2 regions of the Streptomyces sp. NPDC002926 genome follow, and region 2 is predicted to be linked to the other one. Evidence: riboswitches for the same ligand, from Rfam matches in the RefSeq annotation. Region 2 holds a riboswitch; the other holds the start of a gene.
The links. A riboswitch is a leader RNA that binds a small molecule or an ion and turns the genes downstream of it on or off. The one in region 2 is predicted to bind S-adenosylmethionine.
Positions count from the first base shown of each region.

Region 1: linked by a shared signal. The riboswitch ahead of ACWDZ6_RS20575 (aminotransferase class V-fold PLP-dependent enzyme) and the one ahead of thrC (threonine synthase) in region 2 are both predicted to bind S-adenosylmethionine.

Region 1 covers NZ_JBSFUK010000013.1:18,444-28,141, reverse strand. Annotated here, with positions in the region: gene ACWDZ6_RS20585 (rhomboid family intramembrane serine protease) at 1-280, shown strand, start outside; gene ACWDZ6_RS20580 (Lrp/AsnC family transcriptional regulator) at 277-558, shown strand; gene ACWDZ6_RS20575 (aminotransferase class V-fold PLP-dependent enzyme) at 619-2,127, opposite strand; SAM riboswitch class IV at 2,357-2,474, opposite strand; gene trpD (anthranilate phosphoribosyltransferase) at 2,573-3,637, opposite strand; gene qcrB (cytochrome bc1 complex cytochrome b subunit) at 3,768-5,396, opposite strand; gene qcrA (cytochrome bc1 complex Rieske iron-sulfur subunit) at 5,393-6,445, opposite strand; gene qcrC (cytochrome bc1 complex diheme cytochrome c subunit) at 6,442-7,251, opposite strand; gene ctaE (aa3-type cytochrome oxidase subunit III) at 7,329-7,949, opposite strand; gene ACWDZ6_RS20545 (hypothetical protein) at 8,120-8,521, shown strand; gene ACWDZ6_RS20540 (Ig-like domain-containing protein) at 8,587-9,698, opposite strand, start outside.
Region 2 covers NZ_JBSFUK010000007.1:100,860-110,557, reverse strand. Annotated here, with positions in the region: gene groL (chaperonin GroEL) at 1-309, opposite strand, end outside; gene ACWDZ6_RS15330 (cold-shock protein) at 737-940, opposite strand; gene ACWDZ6_RS15325 (MoaD/ThiS family protein) at 1,351-1,626, opposite strand; gene thrC (threonine synthase) at 1,673-2,956, opposite strand; SAM riboswitch class I at 2,974-3,101, opposite strand; gene ACWDZ6_RS15315 (glucosyl-3-phosphoglycerate synthase) at 3,261-4,199, shown strand; gene ACWDZ6_RS15310 (hypothetical protein) at 4,313-4,492, shown strand; gene ACWDZ6_RS15305 (alpha,alpha-trehalose-phosphate synthase (UDP-forming)) at 4,580-5,989, shown strand; gene otsB (trehalose-phosphatase) at 5,966-6,814, opposite strand; gene ACWDZ6_RS15295 (DUF3263 domain-containing protein) at 6,825-7,061, opposite strand; gene ACWDZ6_RS15290 (extracellular solute-binding protein) at 7,191-8,414, opposite strand; gene ACWDZ6_RS15285 (SIS domain-containing protein) at 8,717-9,610, shown strand.

The DNA of each region.
Region 1 (9,698 bases), on a different contig from region 2:
GCTCGGCGCCTTCCTCTACCTCTTCCCGAAGGCCCGGGTCACCAGTCTCTTCCCGTTCCTCTTCTTCCTGCCGCTGCGCCTCCCCGCCTGGATCGTGCTGATCTTCTGGTTCGTCCTGCAGTGGCTGGCGGCGCGGGGCGCGGGCAACGGCCCGGGAGTCGCGTATCTCGCACATCTGGTGGGGTTCGGGCTGGGCTTTCTCTATGCCTGGGGACGTTTCCGGCAGGGGACTAGAGTGAAGGCCCAAGCAGCGGCCACCGAGGGAGAAAGCCAACCGTGATCACCGCGATCGTGCTCATCAAGACCAGCGTGGACCGGATCCCCGAGATCGCCGAGTCGATCGCCGCGCTGGACAGCGTCAGCGAAGTCTTCTCCGTCACCGGTACGTACGACCTGATCGCCATGGTGCGAGTGGCCAAGCACGACGACCTCGCGGATGTCATCCCCGGCCGGATCAGCAAGATCCCGGGCGTCGAGGGAACCGATACGCATGTCGCCTTCCGCACCTACTCCCAGCACGATCTCGAGGCGGCCTTCGCGATCGGCCTCGACGCGTAACGCCCGCTGCACGACGAGCCCCCGGACCGGCCGGTCCGGGGGCTCGTCGTCCATCAGGGCTCAGACGGCCGGGACGCAGCGGCCGTCCTGCGTGCGGTAGTTCCACCGCGCACCGTCGCTGACGAGTTCCTTCACCGCCCGCAGGAAACGCTCCACGTGCTCGTCCGGCGTACCGGCGCCGAAGCTGACCCGGATCGCGTTGAGCGAGCGGAGCGGGAGGGGGGTTCCGTCGGCCGAGGGCCGGGAGAGCTCGACCGGATCGGCCTCCGGCGCACCGCACTCGCCCGGGCCCTGCGGGTCGCTGCCCAGCAGGGTCCGCACCAGCGGATGGGCGCAGAAGAGTCCGTCCCGTACGCCGATGCCGTACTCCGCCGAGAGCGCGGCCGCGAAGTGCGAGCTGTTCCAGCCCTCGACGACGAAGGAGATGACGCCGACGCGCGGCGCGTCGTCCCCGAAGAGCGAGAGCACCTTGACCTGCTCCACCTCCGCCAGACCGGTACGGACCTTGGCGACCAGCTGCCGTTCACGGGCGACGAGGCTGTCGAAGCCGGCCTCGGTGAGCGCCTTGCAGGCGGAGGCGATGGAGTACACGCCGATGACGTTCGGCGAACCGGCCTCGTGTCGGGCGGCCGTGGTGTGCCAGTCGACGTCCACGCCGCCGTCCGCGCGCCGGGCGACCTTGCGGGACGCACCGCCGCCCGCGAGGTACGGCTCCGCGTCCCGCAGCCAGTCCGCGCGCCCCGCGAGCACGCCCGAGCCGAACGGCGCGTACAGCTTGTGCCCCGAGAAGGCGACCCAGTCCACGTCCAACTCCTGTACGGAGACCGGGTGGTGGGGCGCGAGCTGGGCCGCGTCGAGCACGATCCGCGCGCCGTGGGCGTGTGCCACGGCGGCCAGCTCCTTCACCGGCCACAGTTCACCGGTGACATTCGACGCTCCGGTCACACAGACCAGGGCGGGCCCGCGCCCCTCGTGACCAGGCGCGGTGCGGTCGGCGAGCGCGCGCTCCAGCGCCCGGACGGCCTCGGCCGGCGTACGCGGTGCGTCCAGAAAGGTCACCCGGGCCTCGCTCCCCCTGCGCCCCGCGGCGCGGGGGGACGCCCACGGCAGCAGCGCGGCGTGGTGCTCGGTCTCGAAGACGAAAACCTGGCAGTCGGCGGGGAGCGCGGCGGCCAGCAGGTTCAGCGAGTCGGTGGTGGAACGGGTGAAGACGACCTGGTCGTCGGCGCGGCAGTCGAGGAACTCCGCGACCGTCGTGCGGCTGCTCTCGAAAAGGTCGGTGGAGAGCTGCGAGAGGTACCCGGCACCGCGGTGCACGCTGCCGTAGTACGGGGCGTAGGCGGCCACGTCGTCCCACACCCGCTGCAGGGCCGGGGCACTCGCCGCGTAGTCGAGGGCCGCGTAGGTGACCTCGCCGCCGGTGACCAGCGGAACGGTCACATCGCGGCCGAGTACCGGCAGCGGCGCTGCGCAGGCGGGGTCGGCGGACCCGGAGGAAGCAGCGGTGGCGGAGACGGTCGCGGTGGCAGTCGCGGTGGCGGTCTCAACGGTGTTCGGGCATGCGGACATGGCGGTATCTCCCGGCAGGACAAGGCTGGGGGTCCCCCCGACGGAGTTAGGGGGAGGCTTCGACGGACCCGCACGGCAGCCGGGTGAGGGCTCTGTGTACGGGGATGCCCTCGCACGTCACGGCGATCGCCGTACGGAGGGTCTGCTGAAGAAGGGGCTTGCCAGCCCTATCGCATTCGCTTGCTCACGAGACTGCTCCCTTGAGGACCAGGACCCCAGGGTGTGCAGGGGTCCGCGCTTGCCGTAGACCTCACTGCCTACGGCCTGGTCTTCACCCGGGGCACCCCGCCACGGACGGAGGGTTGCCGGACAGCGAGCCGGGGCCTTAATCGCTGTCACTCATGACCTTGGAAAGCATCCTGCCATACGTCCCACGACGCGCAAGGCGCGGTCCAGTTCCTGAGACAGGAAGAGGAACCGCGCCTTGCGTCACGCCACTGCCCTCTCAGGCGTTGCTGACGGCGATCCACCGCTCGAGTGCCGCCTTGGCCGCGCCCGAGTCGATCGCAGCGGCGGCCTTCGAGATGCCCGCCGCGAGCTGTTCGTTCAGGCTCCGGTCCGTCGGCTCCAGCGCCACCAGAGCCGCGGCCGCGTTGAGCAGTACGGCATCCCGTACGGGCCCGGTCTCGCCACTCAGCAGCCGGCGCGCGACATCGGCGTTGTACGAGGCGTCCGCGCCCCGCAGGGCCTCCACGGGCACCAGGTCGATGCCGACGTCCCGCGGGTCGAAGGCCTCCTCGCGCACCACCCCGTCCCGTACCACCCACACCCGCGAGGTGGCCGTCGTCGTCAGCTCGTCCAGACCGTCGTCGCCGCGGAAGACGAGCGCCGAGGAGCCGCGCTCGGCCAGCACTCCGGCCAGGATCGGCGCCATCCGCGCGTCCGCGACACCGGTGGCCTGGGCCTTCACCTTCGCCGGGTTGGTGAGCGGGCCGAGGAAGTTGAACGTGGTGCGGATGCCCAGCTCCCTGCGGGCGGCCGCCACATGCCGCAGTGCCGGGTGGAACTTGACCGCGAAGCAGAAGGTGATCCCCGCCTCCTCCGCGACCTCGGCGACCCGTTGCGGGGTGAGTTCGAGATTGACGCCGAGCTTCTCCAGTACGTCGGAGGCGCCGCTGGCCGACGAAGCGGCGCGGTTTCCGTGCTTGACGACCTTCGCGCCCGTACCGGCGACGACGATCGCGGACATCGTGGAGATGTTCACGGTCTTGGCGCCGTCACCGCCCGTGCCGACGATGTCGACGCTGGGGCCCGGCACCTCGATCAGGTTGGCGTGCGCGTACATGGTCCGTACGAGACCGGAGATCTCCTCGACCGTCTCGCCCTTGGCACGCAGCGCGACCACGAAACCGGCGATCTGGGCATTCGTCGCCTCGCCGCTGAGGATGCGGTCCATGGCCCAGGCGGTGGCGTCGGCGCCCTGGTCACGGTTGCTGAGGAGCGCGTCGAGAACGCGGGGCCAGGAGAGGTCCGCCACGCTGTCGCCGCCAACCGGGGTCACAACGTTCATGGTCCACTCCAGGGTCCACAGCCGAATAGGGATGGCTCCACCCTATCCAGCCCCGCAGACGGCGAAGAGCCCCGTCCAACGAATGGACGGGGCTCCCGCTGTGGCGATCAGCCGGGATCAGTACAGGCGATCAGTGGTGGCCGTGGCCGCTGGTGATCTCCTTGTACTCCTCGCTGGTCGGCTTGGGGATCTGGTTCCCCTCGCCGTAGTAGCCCCTGCTGAGCTTGGCCCTGAGCTTCTGCAGGCGGCTCACCTTGCGCTCGACACCGTTCTCGTCGACCGTCGGGCCGATCTCGGCGGGGCTGTACTGATGGTGCGCGGTGAGCGTGTGGAGCTGCTCCTGCGAGAGCGGCTCGTGGATCTCGACGAACTCACCGTGCGGCAGCCGCTTGATGATGCCGGACTCGCGCCCGTGCAGCACCTTGTCGTGGTCACGCCGCTGCAGACCCATGCAGATCCGCTTGGTGATGACGAACGCGATCACCGGGCCGACGAAGAAGGCGATCCGGGCGAACCAGGTGATGCTGTTGATCGACAGGTGGAAGAAGACGGCGAACATGTCGTTGCCACCGGCGATCAACAGGATGACGTACCAGGTCAGCCAGGCCACACCGAAAGCCGTACGGGTCGGGGCGTTGCGCGGGCGGTCCAGGATGTGGTGCTCGCGCTTGTCCCCGGTGATCCAGGACTCGATGAACGGGTAGACCGCGATCGCGACCAGCACCAGCGGGAAGATCATCAGCGGCACGAACACACCCAGAGCGAGCGTGTGGCCGGCGAAGTTGATCTCCCAGCCGGGCATCGCGCGGATCAGGCCCTCGGAGAAGCCCATGTACCAGTCGGGCTGGGCGCCGGTGGAGACCTGGTCCGGGCGGTACGGTCCGAGCGCCCAGATCGGGTTGATCGAGGCGATGGCCGCGATGATCGCGATGACACCGAAGACCAGGAAGAAGAAGCCTCCGGCCTTGGCCATGTAGACCGGCAGCAGCGGCATGCCGACGACGTTCTTGTTGTTCCGGCCGGGGCCCGCGAACTGCGTGTGCTTGTGGTAGAAGACCAGGATCAGGTGCGCCACCAGCAGGCCCATCATGATGCCGGGCAGCAGCAGGATGTGGATCGAGTAGAACCGCGCGACGAAGTCGCCGCCCGGGAACTCTCCGCCGAAGAGGAACATCGACATGTACGTGCCGACGATCGGCACCGACAGGATGGCGCCCTCCATGAAGCGCACACCCGTACCGGAGAGCAGGTCGTCCGGGAGCGAGTAGCCGGTGAAGCCGGTGAACATGCCGAGTACCAGCAGCAGGAAGCCGAAGAGCCAGTTGATCTCGCGCGGCTTGCGGAAGGCGCCCGTGAAGAAGACGCGCATCATGTGCACGAGCATGCCCGCGACGAAGATCAGCGCCGCCCAGTGGTGGATCTGCCGGATCAGCAGACCACCGCGGACCTCGAAGCTGATGTCCAGGGTCGAGGCATACGCCTCGGACATCCGGATGCCCTGCATCGGGACGTAGGTCCCGTGGTACTCCACCTCGTTCATGCTCGGGTGGAAGAACAGCGTCAGATACACACCCGTGAGGATGATGATGATGAAGCTGTAGAGGCAGATCTCACCCAGCATGAAGGACCAGTGGTCCGGGAAGATCTTCCGCATGTTGGACTTGGCCAGGGAGTAGATCCCGAGCCGGCCGTCCGCCCAGTCGGCGACCCGCTCACCTGCGGGCGCCTTGCGGTTCTTGTCGTCGGTCGCAGTACTCATCCGCGCTCCCAGAAGGAAGGACCGACGGGCTCGTCGAAGTCGCCGAGCGCCTCGAGGTTTCCATCGTCATTCACACCGATCCGCAGCTGCGGAAGGGCGTGACCGGCCGGGCCGAAGATGACGCGGGCGCCGTCGGAGAGGTCGAAAGTGGACTGGTGGCACGGGCAGAGCACGTGGTGCGTCTGCTGCTCGTACAGGCTGATCGGGCAGCCGACGTGCGTGCAGATCTTGGAGAACGCCACGATGCCGTCGTGTGACCACTCGAGCTCGCGCTTGTCCTTGATCTCCTCCGGCTGGATCCGGACGATCATCAGGGCCGCCTTGGCGATCTGCTTCTGGAAGTCCTCCGCGTCCTCCTCCAGGCCCTCGGGCATGGCGAAGGTGAGCGAACCCACGGCGACGTCCTCGGGACGCAGCGGCTCATGGGTGTTCATGTTGACGAGCAGCTTGCCCTTGGCCCACATCGTCTTGCGGAGCTTCTCCTCGGGCAGCGGCCCGAGGTCGCGCAGCAGCATGAGACCGGAGAGCGGCACCAGGGCCAGCGCACCGAACATGGTGTTGCGGATCAGCTTGCGCCGGCCGAAGCCGGACTCCTCCGCACCCGCGGCGAAGTCGGCCATGACCTTGGCCTTGACCTCGGAATCGGCCGCGATGGCGTGACGGTCGTCGGCGACCTCCACATCGGACATCAGGGTGCGGGCCCAGTGGACCGCTCCCGCGCCGATGCTGAAGAGCGCCACACCGAGGGTCATCCCCAGGGAGAAGTTGAGCGCGCTCACATGCCCGAACGGGAAGATGAAGACGATCTTGTCGACCGGGAAGATCACGTACGAGGCGATGAAGCCGATCGTGGCCAGCATCGACAGCGTGAACATGAAGGCGACAGCACGCTCGGAGCGCCTGGCGGCCCGCTCGTCGATGTCCTGGATGCGCGGCTTGTGCGCCGGCAGCCCCGGGTCCGCGAACGGATCGTCCGCGACCTTTACCGCGCCGTGCGCGGCGTCCTGCTCTGACGGCAGGTTCTCTTCTGGATTCTCTTGGCTGCTCATGACTTCTTGGCCTTAGCGGTGTGGGCCGCGACCCAGATGGCGACTGCGATCAGCGCACCCAGACCGAAGATCCAGCCGAACAGACCCTCGCTGACGGGGCCGAGGCCACCGAGCTTCAGGCCGCCGGGGCTCTCGGAGTCGTCGCCGTTCACCGTCTTGATGTACGCGATGATGTCCTGCTTTCCCTTCTCCGGCAGCGTGGTGTCGGGGAAGGAAGGCATGTTCTGCGGGCCGGTCTGCATGGCCTCGTAGATGTGCTTGGGGTCCACGCCCTCAAGGTTCGGGGCGTACTTGCCGTTCGTCAGCGCACCGCCCTCACCAGTGAAGTTGTGGCACTGGGCGCAGTTGGTACGGAACAGGTCGCCACCCCTGGCGATGTCCGCACCTTCCGGGCTGTACTGCTTCTCGGTCGGCGTGATCGGGCCCGCGCCGAGGGAGGCCACGTACGCCGCGAGCTGGTCGATCTCGCTCTGCGAGTAGATGACCTTCTTCGCCGGCACCTGGGCGCCGGGCTGCTGGGCGGGCATCCGGCCGGTGCCGACCTGGAAGTCGACAGCGGCGGAGCCCACGCCGACGAGGCTCGGGCCGTCAGTGGTCCCCTGACCGCCGATCCCGTGGCAGCTTGCGCAGCCGACGGTGTAGAGCTTCTTGCCCTCCTCGATGGCGAGTGACTGGGCAGTTTCATCGGCCTGCGCCTTGTCCGCGGGTGCGAACGCGGCGTACAGCCCCCCAGTGGCCGCCAGCGCGAGGAGTAGGACGACGACCGCCGCCAGCGGATGGCGTCGTCGTGCGGAGAGCTTTTTCACGGATTACCCCGGTGTCAGGATCTTCTGCGTCGATGCTTCTGGACTGTGTCTGCTTCAGGCAACGAGTGCCTGCGCCGTTACTTGATCATGTAGATCGTGGCGAAGAGGCCGATCCAGACGACATCGACGAAGTGCCAGTAGTAGGACACGACGATGGCGGCGGTTGCCTGCTCGTGCGTGAATCTCCTCGCCGCGTACGTCCTGCCGAGTACCAGCAGGAAGGCGATGAGGCCACCCGTCACGTGCAGGCCGTGGAAGCCGGTGGTCAGGTAGAACACCGAACCGTACGGATCCGAGGACAGCGAGAGGCCGTCCTTCTTGACCAGCTCGGTGTACTCGAAGACCTGACCGCCGATGAAGATCGCACCCATCACGAACGTGATCGTGAACCAGGTGCGGAGCTTCTTCACATCGCCCCGCTCCGCGGCGAAGACGCCGAGCTGGCAGGTGAGGGAGGAGAGCACCAGGATCGTGGTGTTCGTCGCCGAGAACGGGAAGTTGAGGGCCGAAGCCATTTCCTTCCAGTGCTCGGCACCCGTCACCGATCTCAGGGTGAAGTACATCGCGAAGAGGGCCGCGAAGAACATCAGCTCGGAACTCAGCCAGATGATGGTTCCGACGCTGGTGAGGTTCGGCCGATTGACCGACGGGTGCGCGTGCCCGGTTTCTACTGTCGTTGCTGTCGCCACGACCGACATTATGTCGGTCGCTTATCCCGCCCTCACCCCGGGGGGTGCCGTTCGGTGTGTCAGTGGGGTGTGTCCTGCCCGAACGGCCCATCGAAGCGGTGTCCGAACCGCTGTTGACAGGGGGTCGGACGGAGTAGCATCCGCCGCATCGGTTCCTGATCCAACGAGGCGGAGGAACAATGCAGGCGACTGCCACGGTGCTGGTCTACAGCGATGACTCGGGCACCCGCGAGCAGGTGCGGTTGGCAGCGGGACGCAGGCCGGCCGCCGATCTGCCGCCGGTGGAGTTCCTGGAGTGCGCGACCCTGCCCGCCGTCCTCAAAGCGCTGGACGAGGGCGGTATCGATGTCTGCGTGCTGGACGGCGAGACGGTCCCCGCGGGCGGCATGGGCGTCTGCCGGCAGATCAAGGACGAGATCTTCAACTGCCCGCCCGTGCTGCTGCTGATGGGGCGCCCGCAGGACGCCTGGCTGGCCACCTGGAGCCGCGCGGAGGCCGCTGTGACGCTTCCGGTCGAGCCGGTGGAGTTCGCGGACGCGCTGGCCGCTCTGCTGCGCCGCAGGCTCGCTGTTCAGGCCTGAGGCCGCCCGGCCCGGGGCGGTCCGGGTCACACCCTTCGGTCCGGGTCGCATCCGGTCGGTCCGGGTCACACCTGGGGCCGCAGTCGCGCCACGTCGACGGGGCTGCTGCCGTCCCTGGTCTCGGCCACCAGGGCACTGCCCTTGCGCCATGTGTCCCAGGAGAGGTTCCAGTCGCCGAAGCCGTTCCCGAAGGGGGCCATTTCGGCGCCGGAGCTGTTGATGACCTTGACTATGTCGCCCTCGCGCACGGTCCGGAAGAACCAGGCGGCGTTGCTGGTGGACATCCCGGTGCAGCCATGGCTGACGTTCGCGTACCCCTGTGAGCCGACGGACCACGGCGCGGCGTGGACGTACTCACCGCTCCAGGTGACACGCGTCGCGTAGTAGACGGGCAGGTCGTACGAGTCCGCGCTGCCCTCGGAGATACCGATGCTGGTACCGCGCATCCGTACGAAGTACTCCTTGCCGAGCACGACCTTGATTCCGTTTCGGGTGGAGAAGCCGGGCTTGCCCGTGGTCACCGGAATGGTGTTGATCACTTCTCCGTTGCGCTTGACCGTCATCTGGTGCGAGCCGGCGTCGGTTATCGCCTCTATTCGGTCGCCGATGGTGAGCTTCAGCGGCTTCGAGGCGCCGCCGTAGAGCTTGTTGGCGACCTTGACGCCCTGGAGGTTGCTGACCGCGGTGACGGTAGCGCCGGCGGGCCAGTACTCCTTCGGGCGGAAGTGCAGAGTCTTGTCGTCCACCCAGTGCCAGGTGCCCCCCACGGCGGGCGTGGACTCGACCTTCAGAGCGCTTTCGACGACCGCCCTGGCCTCCTTGCCCGTGACCGGGGCGGTGAGCTCCGCGGTGATCGGCTGGCCGACCCCGTACGTGCCCGCCTTCGGGCCGAACTTAACGGTCAGGAGCTTCTTGGACGGCGCGGTCTCAAAGGTGATCGTCCGGGTGCCCGGGGCGCCGTCCTCGTCCTCCATGGAGACCTTGACGGTGTACTTGACGCCGGCCGCCAGGGGCGCCGTGGAGCGCCAGCGGCCGCCGTCCGCGGAGAGTTCGCCGGCGAGGTGGTGGCCCCACTCGTCGGTCACCCTGACATCGGTGATCCGGCCCTCGCCGTCCTCGACGGTGACCTCGAGCGGCTTGTCCGGGTCCGCCTTGGCATCGCCGGACGGCGCGTTGA
Region 2 (9,698 bases):
CAGGCCCTCGCGGACCAGTGCCTGGGCGAGGACGGTCGCGGTGGTCGTACCGTCACCGGCGACGTCGTCCGTCTTCTTGGCGACTTCCTTGACCAGCTCGGCGCCGATCTTCTCGTACGGGTCCTCGAGCTCGATCTCCTTGGCGATGGATACACCATCGTTGGTGATCGTGGGGGCGCCCCACTTCTTCTCGAGGACGACGTTACGGCCCTTGGGGCCAAGGGTGACCTTGACGGCGTCGGCGAGCTGGTTCATCCCGCGCTCGAGACCGCGCCGTGCCTCCTCGTCGAACGCGATGATCTTGGCCATGTGAAGTGGTCCTCCCGGACTGGGGTGGATTCTCCGGACCGCGCTGGCGCCCGCGACGGACGGTCTGCCTGCCTTGTGGTTCCTTGCCCCACCCGGCCTGCGGACCTCACCAACCCGGTCCTCGTTGTCACTCTCACTGTCAGAGTGCTAACGCCAATGATTAGCACTCGCCCTAGGAGAGTGCAAGCGACTCTCGCGGATCGAAACCCCCCGAACCGGCCACGAACCGACGGCGGGAGACGCACGAGGGAACGCATGGGGCCGAACCGCGGAAGCACGAGGCCGAACCGCGAGCGGACACACGAGGCCGAACCGCGAGCGGACACACGAGACCGAACCGAGAGCAGACGCACGAGGGGCCCGCATCCCTGGTGGGATGCGGGCCCCTCGCCGTGAGTGCGTGCGTCGGTGGCCGATCGCGCCGAGATCAGACGGCGAGCTTGACCATGTCCGCCTGCGGACCCTTCTGGCCCTGCGAGATCTCGAATTCAACTCGCTGACCCTCTTCAAGGGTGCGGTACCCGTCCATCTGGATCGCGCTGTAGTGGACGAAAACATCCGCACCACCGTCGACCGCGATGAAGCCGTACCCCTTCTCCGCGTTGAACCACTTGACGGTGCCCTGAGCCATGCCTAACTCCCCTATTACTGGCCCTTGCGCAGGACCGCACTTCGCGGACCCGGGTCAGACCTCCACCCTCCGACAGGAGAGGGTGTGCGCCGGAACGCGTCGACCGCGGCTGAATGTATCTGCCCAACTGCCCTCTGCAACAGGTCAGTCGGACGAGAATTCTGAGCACGACCGAACGGATAATTGACCAGGATTCAAAGTATTCCGGGGCAAGTCGGGCCCGGCAAATAACGCCTATGCGGCAATTCGAGGGAACACATTGGCTGCTTCTTGTCGCGCCCGGGCGCATTCTCATATGCGGTCGGCACAAGCAGCGGAGGGGCCTTCCCCAACTGTACCGCGCTCAACCATAGAGAATTGCCCCCTCCGCTTCTCTTGCGGAGGGGGCAATTCTGTAACGCTGGGTAAGCTCAGCCGCCGGCGACGGCGGGAATGATCGAAACCCCGGCACCGTCCGGCGTGACGGTCTCGAGCCCCTGCTCGAAACGAACGTCGTCGTCATTCACGTACACGTTCACGAACCGGCGCAGCTTGCCCTGGTCGTCCAGGACGCGGGCGGCGATACCCGTGTGGTTCTTCTCCAGGTCGGCGATGACCTCGGAAAGGGTCGCGCCCTCAGCCGGGACCTCGGCCTGGCCGCCCGTGTACGTACGGAGAATGGTGGGGATGCGGACGTTGACGCTCATGGTGCGTGCCTTCCTGGAGTCTCGGGAGTTCGGGAAGCCCGGGTGGTCAGCCGGCCAGGCCGGCGTTGCGGAACGCGTCCAGGCTGGGGCGGATCGTCGCGGTCGGGCCGGTGGTCGGCGCCACCGCGTCCAGCGTCTTGAGCCCGTCGCCGGTGTTGAGGACCACCGTGGTGAGCGCCGGGTCGAGCACACCCGCCTCGATCAGCTTCCGCGTCACACCCACGGTCACGCCACCCGCGGTCTCCGCGAAGATGCCCTCGGTACGGGCCAGCAGCTTGATCGCGTCGACGATCTGCCCGTCGGTCACGTCCTCCACCGCGCCACCCGTGCGGCGCGCGATGTCCAGCACGTACGGGCCGTCGGCCGGGTTGCCGATGGCCAGAGACTTGGCGATGGTGTCCGGCTTCTGCGGGCGTACGACGTCGTGCCCGGCCTTGAAGGCCGTCGACACCGGCGAGCAGCCCTCCGCCTGGGCGCCGAAGATCTTGTACGGCTTGTCCTCGACCAGACCGAGCTTGATCAGCTCCTGCAGACCCTTGTCGATCTTGGTGAGCTGCGAGCCCGAGGCGATCGGGATCACGATCTGGTCGGGCAGCTGCCAGCCGAGCTGCTCGCAGATCTCGTACGCCAGCGTCTTCGAGCCCTCGCCGTAGTACGGGCGGAGGTTGACGTTGACAAAGCCCCAGCCCTCGCCCAGCGGATCGCCGATGAGCTCCGAGCAGAAGCGGTTGACGTCGTCGTAGTTGCCCTCGATGCCGACCAGCTCGCCGCCGTACACCGCGGCCATGACGACCTTGCCCTGCTCCAGGTCGTGCGGGATGAACACGCAGGACCGGAAGCCGGCCCGGGCGGCGGCCGCACCGACGGCGCCCGCGAGGTTGCCGGTGGAGGAGCAGGAAAGAGTCGTGAAGCCGAAGGCGCGCGCGGCCTCGACGGCGATCGCGACGACACGGTCCTTGAAGGAGTGCGTCGGGTTGCCGGAGTCGTCCTTGATGAACAGGCCACCGGTGACGCCCAGCTCACGGGCGAGATTGTCAGCCTTGACGAGCTTGGTGAAGCCGGGGTTGATATTCGGCTTCTCGGCCACGTCCGCGGGGACGGGCAGCAGCGGGGCGTACCGCCAGATGTTGTTGGGACCCGCCTCGATCCGCTTCTTCAGCGCGTCCGGGTCGCCGCTCGGCAGGTCGTACGCGACTTCGAGCGGCCCGAAACACAGCGCGCAGGCGAAGATCGGGCCGAGGTCGAAACGCTCTCCGCACTCGCGGCACGAGAGCGCCGCGGCGGGACCGAGGTTTACGGGAGTGGTGCTTGTGACAGTCTGAACAGCCATGGAGGCGAGGCCCTTTCTCCTCATCTTCCCCGTGACGGACTTCGCCACGAGACGGAATTGGCACCTTCCCCACCGTGACCTCGCGGTCGGCGGGATGGTTGCCGGGGCTTCAACGGGCCGTTCCCTCTGCCCCTCTGGATGAGCGGTATTCGATTGTCAGCGTGATGACCCCGGCATGCGACGGTCATCCGCGTTGTTCAAGACTGTAACCGAAGGCCCGGACGGTTGAGATAGTCGTCCGAACCGCGAGATGAAGATCATGATCCTGCCGCTGCCGCGGCGTGGCAACCCGGGAGCAACGAACGTGCTGGAAGAGGTGGAGCGCTGGCTGAGCCGGCGTTCCTGGTCGGCGGCCGACCGCCCGCTCGGCCGCCTGATGGCCGCCAAGCGCGGTACGACGGTCAGTGTCGTCCTGCCCGCGCTCGACGAGGAGGCGACGGTCGGCCAGATCGTCACCGTGATCCGGCGCGAGCTGATGGAGAAGGTGCCGCTCGTCGACGAGCTGGTCGTCATCGACTCCGGCTCGAGCGACCGGACGGCGGAGGTGGCCGCGGCGGCCGGGGCGCGGGTGGTGCACCGCGACGCGATCCTGCCGCGGATACCGGCGGTCCCCGGCAAGGGTGAGGTGCTGTGGCGGTCACTGATGGTGACGAGCGGCGACATCGTCTGCTTCATCGACGCGGACCTCAGGGACTTCTCCGCGGACTTCGTCTCCGGGATCGTGGGGCCGCTGCTGACCGACCCCGAGGTGCAGCTCGTCAAGGCGATGTACGACCGGCCGCTCGGCGATGCGGCAGGTCAGGGCGGCCGGGTCACCGAGCTGGTGGCGCGTCCGCTGCTCAATCTGCACTGGCCGCAGCTGGCCGGGGTGGTCCAGCCGCTCGGCGGTGAGTACGCGGCGCGGCGCTCCCTCCTCGAGCGGCTCCCCTTCCCCGTCGGTTACGGAGTGGAGCTGGGCCTGCTCGTGGACGCGCTGCACACGGTGGGTCTCGACGCGCTGGCACAGGTGGACGTCGGCTCGCGCAAACACCGGCACCAGGACGGGCAGGCACTGGGCCGGATGGCCGCCGCGATCTACCGTACGGCTCAACTGCGTTTGTCCCGGGGCCACTTGGTGCGGCCGGCACTCACGCAGTTCGAGCGCGGCGAGGACGGTTTCGAACCGCGCACGTATCCGGTGGACACGGAGGAGCGGCCGCCGATGCGCGAGATCGGTGAGTACGCGGCGCGTCGCGCAGCATAACCACCACCGGCCGAACAATTTGTCTACATTTCCCACTTATGGGCTTCAGACGCAGTAGGGGCGCTCCGCGCCGCAGTGCCAGGCTGTCCCGGCTCCTCGGGGCCCTGGCGGTCATGGCCACCGTTCTGACCGGTGCGGTCGTCCAGGGACAGGCCGTGGCCGACACCGTCGCCCCGGCGCACCGGAGCGACCACGACTCCGAGCGGCTGTGGCTCCTCGGCGGTCTGGCGCTGAGCCTGACCGCGGCCGGCGTGATCGCCGTCGCCGCCACCCGCGGACGCCGCGATCACTGATCTGCTGACGTGAATCACCGACCCGCTGACCTGCTGCTCGGCCGTACGCACGTTTGAGGGTTTGTGGGACGGGCTAGGTTTCGCCACATGGTCTCCGAGCACGCTGCCGCCCAGGTCCTCGTCGCGTCGAACCGCGGCCCGGTCTCGTACACGCTGCGCGAGGACGGCTCGCTCGACGCCAGGCGCGGCGGCGGCGGGCTGGTCTCCGGTCTCTCCGCCATCGGCTCCGAGGCGGACGCCCTGTGGGTGTGCGCGGCGCTGGGCGACGGCGACCGGGAGGCGGTGCGACGCGGAGTCGGCGAGGCCGGGGTGCTGATGCTCGACATCGACCCGGCCGTCCACTCCGACGCGTACAACGGCATCGCGAACTCCGTGCTCTGGTTCGTCCACCATCTGCTGTACCAGACGCCAGTGGAACCGGTCTTCGACGCCGAGTTCCGCCGCCAGTGGGCCTCGTACGAGACCTACAACCGGGCCTTCGCGGACGCGCTCGCCGCGCACGCGGCTCCCGGTGCGGCGGTCCTGGTGCAGGACTACCACCTGGCGCTGGTGCCCGGGATGCTCCGCGAGCTGCGGCCGGATCTGCGGATCGGGCACTTCTCGCACACGCCGTGGGCGCCCGTCGACTACTTCCGGATGCTGCCCGACGACATCGGCGAGCAGCTGCTGCGCGGTCTGCTCGGCGCGGACCGGACCTGTTTCCTGACCCGGCGGTGGGCGGACGCGTTCACGGCGTGCTGCACGGAGCTGCTGGGCCCGGACTCCCTGGCGGGCACCCGGATCGGGGTGCACGGGCTCGGCGCGGATGCGGACTTCCTGCGGGAGCGCGCGCACCGGCCGGATGTGGCGGAGCGGCTGGTGGCGCTGCGCGAAGAGATCGGCGGCACCCCGTCGGCACCCCGGAAGACGATCGTCCGGGTGGACCGCACCGAGCTGTCCAAGAACATCGTGCGCGGCCTGCTCGCCTACCGGCAGCTGCTGGCGTCCCGGCCCGAGTGGCGGGAGCGGGTCGTCCATGTCGCCTTCGCCTACCCGTCCCGGCAGGACCTGGCGGTGTACCGCGACTACACGGCGGAGGTCCAGCGCCTCGCCGACGGGATCAACTCCGACTACGGGACACCGACATGGACCCCGGTCGTCCTCCATGTGAAGGACGACTTCGCACGCTCCCTGGCCGCGTACCGGCTGGCCGATGTGGCCCTGGTCAACCCGATCCGGGACGGCATGAACCTCGTCGCCAAGGAGATCCCGGTCGTCTCGGACAACGGCTGCGCGCTGGTGCTGTCCCGGGAGGCGGGAGCGTACGAGGATCTGGGTGAGGACGCGCTGGTGGTGAACCCGTACGACGTGACCGGTACCGCCGACGCGCTCCACGAGGCGCTGACGATGCCGGACAACGAACGGCTCCGGCGCACCGAGCGGCTGGCCGCGGCGGCAACCGCGCTGCCGCCGCAGAAGTGGTTCCTGGACCAGCTACAGGCGCTGCGCGAGGTCTGACAGGAACCCGACCACCGCCGCCGGGCCCGGCAGCAGCAGATCGGCCCGTTCCGCGAGCTCCGTGACCTCCGCGCTGCCACTGCACACCAGCAGCCCGGGAACGCCGTCCGAGCGGCGCTTCTCCACCGCGGCGAAGGCCGGCAGATCGCCGAGGTCGTCGCCGGCGTAGAGCACGGAACCGGCGTCCACTTCACGTACGTACTCCGCAAGCGCCACGCCCTTGTCCACGCCGGGCGGGCGCAGCTCCAGGACCATACGGCCCGGCTCCACGATCAGACCGTGGCGGGTGGCGAGCTGGGTGAGCGGTTCACGCAGGGCCTCGAAGGCCGCCTGCGGATCGGTCGCACGGCGGGTGTGCACGGCGACCGCCTGGCCCTTCTCCTCGATCCAGGTGCCCTGCCAGGCGCCGACGCTTTCGAGCAGTCCGGGGAGCTCGGCGCGGGCGGCAGCGACGCCGGGGTGCGGGGCGGGCGTGCGGACGGTGCCGCTGACGGCGTCCCAGCGCTCGGCGCCGTAGTGACCGAGGACGACGAGATGGTCGAGGCCGGGAACCCCGGCGAAGCCGCCGTGCCGCACGGCGACACCTGCGGGGCGGCCGGTGATCACGGCGACGGACAGCACCCGCGGGGCGAGGGCGGCGAGCGCGGGGACCGCGCCCGGGTGGGCCCTGGCCTGCTCGGGGTCGGGCACGATCTCGGCGAGGGTGCCGTCGAAGTCCAGAGCGATGACGGCCTTCTCCGGCCTGGCCAGGATCGCGGCCAGACCCTCCCGGCCGGCAGGCGTCGACGGCGTCGGCAAGGGGTGCGCGTGCGGAGAGTCGCCCATGCCCCCGACCCTATCGGCGACTTCGCCGGGCGTCTCTGACGCGACGCAAACGGTTCACGGTCACGGGGTCGTGTGCCAGGGCCCGCTCGTCGTCGAGAAGAGCGTTGAGGAGCTGGTAGTAGCGGACCGGGGAGATGCCGAGCCGCTCGCGGATGGCCCGCTCCTTCGCGCCGGGGCCCGGCCAGGACTGGTGCTCCATGGCCAGTACCGCACGGTCCCGCTCGGAGAGCACCTCGTCGTCGGTCATACGATCCAACCTATCCGTGCGACGAGGCCCGCTGCCCGGCTACCGCGCACTCGGCTGCCCGGTTGCCCCGTTGCCCGGTTGCCCCGTTGCCCGGTTGCCCCGGGTTGCCCGGTTGCCGGAACCTTTCGGCTACTCGGCCCGCTCCGCCGCGGTGGCCGCGCGGCCTATCCGGCCGAGGACGGTCGCCGGTCTGCCGCCCGGCTCGACGGCCTTGCCGATGTTCCCCTTGATGTTCTCGCTGACCGCGGCCCATGACGTCTTGCCGACCGGCGGAAGCACCGAGGTGGGGAGCTCCTGGAGGAATTCCCTCAGCGCCAGGTGCTTCGGGTCCTTCTCCATCGTCTCGGACGCGGTGACCGTCGCGGGCAGCAGGCCGTTCTGGCCGGCGAAGTCGAGGACGTTCTTGTCGCTGAAGACGAAGTCCAGGAACTTGCCGACCTCGGCCCGGTGGCCGTTCTGCTTGAAGCCCATGATCCAGTCGGCGACGCCCATCGCCGATTTGGCCTTGCCGTTCCTGCCGGGCAGCGCCACCTTGCCGACATCGACGCCCGCCTTCTCGGCGGCCTGCATCAGCGAGGGGTGGCCGTTGAGCATGCCGACCTCACCGCGGGTGAAGGCGGCGAACGCCTCCTTGCGGTTCAGCTTGGAGGGCGCGACCGGGCCGGTGAGCTTCTTGTCGACCAGGTTGTCCTTCAGCCAGGTGAAGGTGCTGACGTTCTGCGGGGAGTCGATCGCGTAATTGCCGACCGTGTCGGTGTAGCCGTCGCCGCCGCTGAGCAGCCACATCATGGTCTCGGCCTGGGCCTCTTCCGGACCGAGCGGCAGCGCGAAGGGGTACTTCGCGTCCGTGTTGGCCTTCAGCTTGACCGCGTCGGCCCTGAGGTCGTCCCAGGTCTTCGGGTCCTCCCGGATGCCGGCCTTTTCGAAGAGCTTCTTGTTGAAGAAGAGCAGCCGGGTGGAGGCGACGAACGGCAGACCGTACTGGACGTGCTTGTGCTCGCCGGCGTCGACGAGCGGGCGGAGGAAGTTGGACTGCACGGGTACGGAGAGCAACTGGTCGGCGCTGTAGAGCTTGTCGGCCGCGGCGTAGTCGGCGTACGCGCCGATCTGCGCGACGTCGGGGGCCGTTCCGGCCTTGACCATCTCGGCGACCTTGCGGTCGACGTCGTTCCAGGACTCGATCTGGACGTCGATCTTGATACCGGGGTTCTTGGACTCGAACGCGGCGGCGAGGTCCGCCCAGTACTTCTTGCTGCTCTGGCCGCCGGCCACGTCGTAATCGGCCGCGACCAGCTTGAGCGTCACGTCTCCGGAACCGCTGGAGCTGCCACAGCCCGCGAGCGTCACCGTCATACCCAGTGCGGCTACTGCCGCGGCCAGACCCAAGAAGCGCTGCTGCACAGCTCTTCCCCCACCCTCTGCCGTTGGTTGCCCCGTCTTGTCCCAGACGGCTCCCCCGCGACGTCTTCTGAGATGAGCAGCGATTTTCCCCCATACGGGGGATGAGGTCTACTCCACTGGATATCACTTCTGCAACGTCTGGCTCACGGCTGAGGGGCATTGCCCGGGTACGCCACGGCCTGCTAAGCACGTCACGGCACGAAATGGTCGGTGCCGGTCCCGAGTTACGCGTACGTCGCTAGGAGCCTTGCCGCATGTCCCGTACCGCAGCAGAGATTGCCACCCAGCCCGCCTGCTGGCGACGAGCGGCCGAGGCCGCCGCCTCCTTCGAGGGGCTTCCGGCGCCGGGGGAACGTGTCGCCGTCACCGGGTGCGGGACGTCGTGGTTCATGGCGATCGCCTACGCCGCGCTGCGGGAGGCGGCGGGACAGGGCGAGACGGACGCGTTCGCCTCCTCCGAGTTCCCGGCCGGCCGGTCCTACGACCGTGTCGTCGCGATCACCCGCTCCGGCACCACGACCGAGGTGCTCGATCTGCTGCGCGCGCTGAAGGGCTCGGTGCCGACACTGGCTCTGACCGCGGACCCGAAGACGCCCGTGATGGAGGCGGCGGACGCGGTGGCGGTACTGGACTGGGCGGACGAGGAATCGGTCGTCCAGACCCGGTTCGCCACGACCGCGCTGGCGTTCCTGCGGGCGGGCCTCGGCGACATCCCGGGCGTGAAGCCGGTCTCCGAGGCGGCGGTCGACGCGGAACTCGCGATCACCGAGCCGCTGGCGGAGGCGGTGGTGGGCGCGGAGCAGTGGACGTTCCTGGGCCGTGGCTGGACGTACGGGCTGGCGCTCGAGGCGGGCCTGAAGATGCGCGAGGCGGCGGGCGCGTGGACGGAGTCGTACCCGGCGATGGAGTACCGCCACGGTCCGATCGCGATCACCGGCCCCGGCCGGGTGGCATGGGTCTTCGGCGCGCTGCCGGAGGGCCTGTCGGTGGACGTGGCCCGGGTGGGCGGCACGCTGGTGGCCCGCCAGGAGGCGGACCCGCTGGCGGACCTGATCCGTGCGCAGCGCCTCGCGGTGACGCTGGCCGAGTCGAAGGGCTACGACCCGGACCGCCCGCGGAACCTGTCGCGCAGCGTGATTCTGGCCTGACGGGTCCGCGGGGTGCGGGTGCGGGTGCGGCGGACCTGTTCCCCTGCCCGCCCCTTGCTGAACCGGGGGCACGCCCCGGTCACTTCGT